Linked DNA regions of Celeribacter indicus. Each later gene encodes a partner of the first gene's protein in a complex. Links are inferred from orthologs where the notes say so. Each region holds a gene or a part of one and is shown in the gene's direction. Other genes may lie near its edges.

Region 1 (3,047 bases):
ACTCCCGCCATCTCCGCCAGCTCGTTCTCGGTGAGGGTCTCGTACATGTTCCTCGAGGCGCCGCGCAGATCGCCCTCCCTCACCTCACCCCGCTTCGCGGCAAGGGCCGTACCGGCGTCGCGTTTCAAAGGTCTCATTTCCATGTTCATGGTCCTTCCTCCTTTCCATCACGAAGGACGAACACGAGAGGCGCCGCACTGTTCCCCGTCGCCCGCGGACAAGAAAAAAGCCGCCGAAACCGGCGGCTTTTCGTTGAAATCATGGGCGGGTCTCAGCCGAGTTTCGCCTTCACGAGCGGTCCGACCGCGCCGAAATCCATCTGTCCGGTGTATTTCGACTTCAGAACGCCCATCACCTTGCCCATGTCGCGAATGCTATCGGCACGGGTCTCGGCGATCGCGTCGGACACCGCCTTCTCGGTCTCCGCGGGCGTGAGCTGACGCGGCAGGAACCCCTCGATCACGGTGATCTCCGCGCGTTCCTTCTCCGCCAGTTCGAGCCGCCCGCCTTCCTCGAACGCCTTCGCGCTCTCCTGCCGCTGCTTGACCATTTTGCCAAGGATGCCGAGCACTTCGCTGTCGGAAACGCTCTCCTCCTTGCCTTCGCCGCGGGCGGCGATCTCGCGGTCCTTGATCGCGGCGTTGATCAGGCGCAGGGTGGCCAGCCTTTCGCTGTCCTTTTCCCTCATCGCCTCCTTGAGCGCGGCGTTGATCCGGTTACGCATATCCATATGGGCCTCATCCCCTGACGATGTCGCAAGTGCGCACCATACCCAATGCGCCGGACCTTCTCAACCGCTGATGGGAGCGATAACATGCGGAAATCGCGGCACCGCAGAAATGCGCCGCGCTCGCCTTGACGCCGCAGGCCGGGTTCCTTAGGTTCCGGCCAATTTTGCCCCTGGAGGAGAGTCGCGCATGGCATCTGGTCAACAGTCCGGAAAACCGACCGCTTGTCTGGCCCTGGCCGACGGGACGGTCTTCTACGGGAAGGGCTTCGGCGCGACCGGCACCACCACTGCCGAGCTGTGCTTCAACACCGCGATGACCGGCTATCAGGAGATCATGACCGATCCCTCCTATGCCGGACAGGTCGTCACCTTCACCTTTCCGCATGTCGGCAATGTCGGCGTGAATGCCGAGGACGACGAGACCGCCGACCCGGTCGCCGCGGGCATGGTCGTCAAATGGGACCCGACCGAACCGTCGAACTGGCGCGCGCAGGAGGAGCTCGGACCCTGGCTCGAAAAGCGGGGCCGCATCGGCATGGGCGGGGTGGACACCCGCCGGCTGACCCGCGCGATCCGCCAGCAGGGCGCGCCCCATGTCGCCATCGCCCACGATCCCGAGGGCAATTTCGACATCGAGGCCCTCGTTGGACAGGCGCGCAGCTTCTCCGGCCTCGTGGGCCTCGACCTCGCCCGCGACGTCACCTGCGCGCAATCCTACAGGTGGGACGAAATGCGGTGGGCCTGGCCCGATGGTTTCCCGAAACGGGAGGGCAAGGGGTTCAAGGTCGTCGCCGTCGATTTCGGCGCGAAACGCAACATCCTGCGCTGCCTCGCCTCGGCGGGCTGCGACGTCACCGTGCTCCCGGCCACCGCCACCGCCGAGGAGGTGCTGGCCCATGAGCCCGACGGCGTCTTCCTGTCGAACGGTCCGGGCGACCCGGCGGCGACGGGCACATATGCCGTGCCGATGATCCAGGGCGTGCTGGAGCGCGACCTGCCGGTCTTCGGCATCTGCCTCGGCCACCAGATGCTTGCCCTCGCCCTCGGCGCCAAGACGATCAAGATGAACCACGGCCACCATGGCGCCAACCATCCGGTGAAGGATCTCGACACCGGCAAGGTCGAGATCACCTCGATGAACCACGGCTTCACGGTCGATGCGCAATCGCTGCCCGCCGGGGTGAAGGAGACCCATATCTCGCTCTTCGACGGCTCGAACTGCGGCATCGCGCTCGAGGGACGTCCGGTGTTTTCGGTGCAGTACCACCCCGAGGCCTCGCCGGGGCCGATGGACAGCTACTATCTCTTCGAGCGCTTCGCTGCGGCGATGGCAGCGCGCGAAACCGCCTGACGGCGACGGCGACAGGATCGGAAGACGGCCCGCGCGGCATCGCCGCACGATGGCAGCGGGCGCTTTCCGACGCTCACCCGCGAAACCTGAGCGCCTCGATCAGCGCCGCAAGCGCCGGCGTATGCTGTCTTCGGCTGGCGTAATAAAGGTGATAGCCTTCGAAGGTCTTCCGCCAGTCGGACAGCACTTCGATCAGCACACCCCGTCCATCTTGCGGACCAGCTTCTGACCCAGCCGTTGCAGATTATCGTCGGCGGTGGACAGGTCGGCGCCTTCGGCTCCTATCGCGACGGGTTCGAGCTGTTCAACAAGGCGCGCTCGGCGCAGAAAGACATTCTCGTGGTGCCGGGGGCAACGCATTACGACCTGTACGATCAGCCCGAGCCCGTGAACCAGGCCGTCGCCAAGCTCGAGGCCTTCTTCGGCGAACATTTAAGAACGTGGAGGGCATGGGAACAATCCTCCCGTGCCCTCACCGCTAAATCCGGCATGTCAATGCCAGCGGGGGTGAAGGTCCGCACGGGCGGCAGGTCGACCGGATCTGACTGCCGCACCCTGGGCCGGTTCCGGCGAGCCGGGGGACATCCTCCGGCAGGGGATCATCGGAACGCGTGCGACCGGCGGGATCTCCCGCCGTTTTTCCATCTCCGGTTAACGGCATTTTAACCCGGCACGGACAACGGTGAGCCATCGCCGGTCCATCACTCCGACCGCGCGGCAACGCAGGGTCAGGATCGCGGGGTCAGATGACATTCGATCGGCAGAGGGTTTTCCAGGGACACCCGCCCGGCGCCGCCGGAGAGGGCATGCGTCCCGCCCACGACGATCCGCAAGCGCAGCCCGAGCGGCGCAGGCCGATCGGCCAGATCCTCGTCGATATGGGCGCGCTCGCGCCCGGCGATCTCGTGCGGGCCACCGCGATCCGCCACCGGGAGGACGCCCGGATCGGCGACATCCTCCTCGCGC
Region 2 (3,933 bases), 460 kb from region 1 along the record:
GCTCTGGCTCGCAGCTTTCGCGATCCTGTTTTCCTTTCCGCTCTACAGCGCGCTCATTCCCTTCAACGAACCCCTCATGGTGAGCCAGATCCCTCCGCTACTGATGCTGCTCGGACTGACGCTTCATGTGCTGCTTCCGGCGCGCGCCGGATCCCGCGCCGCTTCGCCCAGATGAATTTCTGACGACAGCCCTGCCGCAGGGTCTTGCACCTCGCCGCCCCATGGCTATAACCCACGACAATTTGCGCGGGTCCTGCACGGAAGCCGCGCGACACGCTGCTCACAACATTGCCGGGGTCCGCCATGCCGAAGAGAACCGATATTTCGTCGATCATGATCATTGGGGCGGGGCCGATCATCATCGGGCAGGCGTGCGAATTCGACTATTCCGGCGCGCAGGCCTGCAAGGCGCTGAAGGAGGAGGGCTACAGGGTCATCCTCGTGAACTCGAACCCCGCCACGATCATGACCGATCCGGGCATGGCCGATGCGACCTATATCGAACCGATCACCCCCGAGGTCGTCGCGAAGATCATCGAGAAGGAGCGCCCCGACGCGCTCTTGCCGACGATGGGCGGGCAGACCGGGCTGAACACCGCGCTCAAGCTCGACGATCTCGGCGTGCTCGGGAAATTCGGCGTCGAGCTGATCGGCGCGAAACGCGATGCCATCGAGATGGCCGAGGACCGCAAGCTGTTCCGCGAAGCGATGGACCGCCTCGGCATCGAGAACCCGAAGGCCGATATCGTCGCCGCGCCGAAGCGTGAGAACGGCACCTACGACATCGCCGCGGGCATGGCCATCGCGATGGAGGCGCTCGAGCATATCGGCCTGCCGGCGATCATCCGCCCGGCCTTCACCCTCGGCGGCACCGGCGGCGGCGTGGCCTACAACCGCGACGATTACGAAAAGATCTGCCGCTCGGGGCTCGAGGCCTCGCCGGTGGCGCAGATCCTCGTGGACGAGAGCCTTCTCGGCTGGAAGGAATACGAGATGGAGGTGGTGCGCGACCGCGCCGACAACGCGATCATCGTCTGTTCCATCGAGAACGTCGATCCGATGGGCGTGCACACCGGCGACTCGGTCACCGTCGCCCCCGCGCTGACGCTGACCGACAAGGAATACCAGCTGATGCGCACGCATTCGATCAACGTGCTGCGCGAGATCGGGGTGGAGACCGGCGGCTCGAACGTGCAATGGGCGGTGAACCCGGCGGACGGGCGCATGGTGGTGATCGAGATGAACCCGCGCGTGTCGCGCTCCTCGGCGCTCGCCTCGAAGGCCACGGGCTTTCCCATCGCGAAGATCGCCGCGAAGCTCGCGGTGGGCTACACGCTCGACGAGCTCGACAACGACATCACCAAGGTGACGCCCGCCAGTTTCGAGCCGACCATCGACTATGTCGTGACGAAGATCCCGAAATTCGCCTTCGAGAAGTTTCCCGGCTCCAAGCCGGAGCTCACCACCGCGATGAAATCGGTGGGGGAGGTGATGGCGATCGGCCGGACCTTCCACGAATCCATGCAGAAGGCGCTTGCCTCCATGGAGTCGGGCCTGACCGGGTTCGACGAGATCGATCTGCCCGACATGCCGAAGCCCGCGCAGATCGTCGAGGCGGAGGGGGCCGCGGACACGCTGCCGCGCATCTTCCTCGGCGCCGATGAGGCCGCCCAGCAGATGATCGACAAGACGCTGACCCGCGAGCTCGCCCGCGCCACGCCCGACCGGCTGCGGGTGATCGCGCAGGCGATGCGCTTCGGTTTCACCGATGACGAGATCAACGAGATCAACAGTTTCGATCCCTGGTTCCTCGCCCGCATCCGGGAGATCATGGCCACCGAATGCGAGATCCGCAAATCCGGCCTGCCGGTGACCGAGGAAGGGCTGCGCCGGCTGAAGATGATGGGCTTCACCGATGCCCGGCTCGCCAAGCTCACCGGCCGCGACGAGGCCAACGTGCGCCGCGCGCGCCGCAACCTCGGCGTCACCGCCGTGTTCAAGCGGATCGACACCTGTGCCGCCGAATTCGAGGCCCAGACCCCCTATATGTATTCCACCTACGAGGCCCCGATGATGGGCGACGTGGAATGCGAGGCGCGGCCCTCGGATCGCAAGAAAGTGGTCATTCTCGGCGGCGGGCCGAACCGGATCGGGCAAGGGATCGAGTTCGACTACTGCTGCTGCCATGCCTGTTTCTCGCTGACCGAACAGGGCTACGAGACGATCATGATCAACTGCAACCCGGAGACCGTGTCGACCGATTACGACACCTCCGACCGGCTCTATTTCGAGCCGCTGACCTTCGAACACGTCATGGAGATCCTGCGGGTGGAGCAGTCGAACGGCACGCTGCACGGGGTGATCGTCCAGTTCGGCGGACAGACGCCGCTGAAACTCGCGAACGCGCTCGAGGCGGAGGGCATCCCGATCCTCGGGACCACGCCCGATGCGATCGACCTCGCAGAGGACCGCGAACGCTTCCAGGATCTCGTGAACCGTCTCGATCTCAAGCAGCCGAAGAACGGCATCGCCCATTCGGACATCGAGGCCATCGAGATCGCCGCCGGCATCGGCTTTCCGCTCGTCATCCGCCCCTCCTATGTTCTGGGGGGCCGCGCGATGGAGATCGTGCGCGACATGGAAGGGCTCGAACGCTACATCCGCGACGCCGTCGTGGTCTCCGGCGACAGCCCCGTGCTGCTCGACAGCTATCTTTCGGGCGCGACGGAAATCGACGTGGACGCGCTCTGCGACGGGGAAAAGGTCCATGTCGCGGGCATCATGCAGCATATCGAGGAGGCGGGCGTGCATTCCGGCGACAGCGCCTGTTCCCTGCCGCCCTACTCGCTCAAGCCCGAAATCATCGAGGAGCTGAAGCGCCAGACCGAGGCGCTCGCGCTCGCGCTCAACGTCGTGGGCCTGATGAACGTGCAATACGCGGTCAAGGACGACGTGATCTACCTCATCGAGGTCAACCCGCGCGCCTCGCGCACCGTGCCCTTCGTCGCCAAGGCGGTGAACAGCCCCATCGCCTCCATCGCCGCGCGGCTGATGGCGGGCGAGAAGCTCGACGCCTTCGACCTGGTCGATCCCGCCGGAACCGGCCGGTTCGCGGTGAAGGAGGCGGTGTTGCCCTTTGCCCGCTTCCCCGGCGTCGATACGATCCTCGGGCCGGAGATGCGCTCGACGGGCGAGGTCATGGGCGCCGACAAGAGCTTTGCCCGCGCCTTCCTGAAGTCGCAGATGGGCGCCGGATCGGACCTGCCGCGGTCGGGCAAGGTGTTTGTCTCGGTGAAGAATTACGACAAGAAACCGAAGATGGTGGAGGCGATCAGGACGCTCTCCGATCTCGGCTTCGAGATCATCGCGACCCGCGGCACGGCGAAATTCCTCAAGGAACACGGCGTCGGGAGCCAGATCGTGAACAAGGTCTACGAGGGCCGCCCGAACATCGTCGACATGATGAAGGACGGCGAGATCGCCCTGGTGCTGAACACGACCGAGGGCGCTCAGGCGGTCGAGGACTCGCGCGAGATCCGCTCCGTCGCGCTCTACGACAAGATCCCCTATTTCACCACGGCCGCGGCCAGCCACGCCGCGGCGATGGCGATCAAGTCGCGCGAAGAGGGCGAGATCGAGGTGCAGAGCCTTCAGGAGGGGTGAGGCTCGGCCACATCGGAAAGTCCACGAACCGAAACGCCCCGCGCCGCAGCGGGGCGTTTTGCGTTCTGCCTGCCCACGCGGCGCCAGCGAACCGGAAAAGAAATATCGCGAGGCGCGGGATCGGCAACGAAGATGTCCTCGTCACGGGTTTTGTCCGCGGCGTTCGCCGCCTCCATCGGGATCTGGATGTCATCAAGCAGACCAACTGACAGCCGGAATATCCGGGGGAAGACTTCGGCCTCCTGCTCTCGATCATGGACATTTCTTTCC

What was found. The genes of interacting proteins can lie anywhere in the genome.
Region 2: the proteins of carA (region 1) and carB are in contact, whole or in part, in a solved structure (PDB 1KEE), measured with the Escherichia coli proteins. The link is inferred for Celeribacter indicus from one-to-one orthologs.

The regions. Positions count from the first base shown.
Region 1 is NZ_CP004393.1:3,231,088-3,234,134, forward strand. Bases 23-2,999 are described here. They hold carA (glutamine-hydrolyzing carbamoyl-phosphate synthase small subunit), read left to right. Parts: upstream 23-917; coding sequence 918-2,081; downstream 2,082-2,999. Other genes in these bases: P73_RS15955 (DUF3008 family protein), read right to left, coding at 23-149; P73_RS15960 (GatB/YqeY domain-containing protein), read right to left, coding at 272-730; P73_RS26675 (hypothetical protein), read right to left, coding at 2,155-2,280; P73_RS26330 (hypothetical protein), read right to left, coding at 2,274-2,513; P73_RS15975 (glycosyltransferase family 2 protein), read left to right, coding at 2,888-2,999. In the rest of the region: more of P73_RS15955, read right to left, coding at 1-22; more of P73_RS15975, read left to right, coding at 3,000-3,047. UniProt on the Escherichia coli protein: Small subunit of the glutamine-dependent carbamoyl phosphate synthetase (CPSase).
Region 2 is NZ_CP004393.1:3,692,255-3,696,187, forward strand. What follows is about bases 1-3,863. They hold carB (carbamoyl-phosphate synthase large subunit), read left to right. Parts: upstream 1-303; coding sequence 304-3,663; downstream 3,664-3,863. Other genes in these bases: P73_RS18195 (glycosyltransferase 87 family protein), read left to right, coding at 1-175. UniProt on the Escherichia coli protein: Large subunit of the glutamine-dependent carbamoyl phosphate synthetase (CPSase).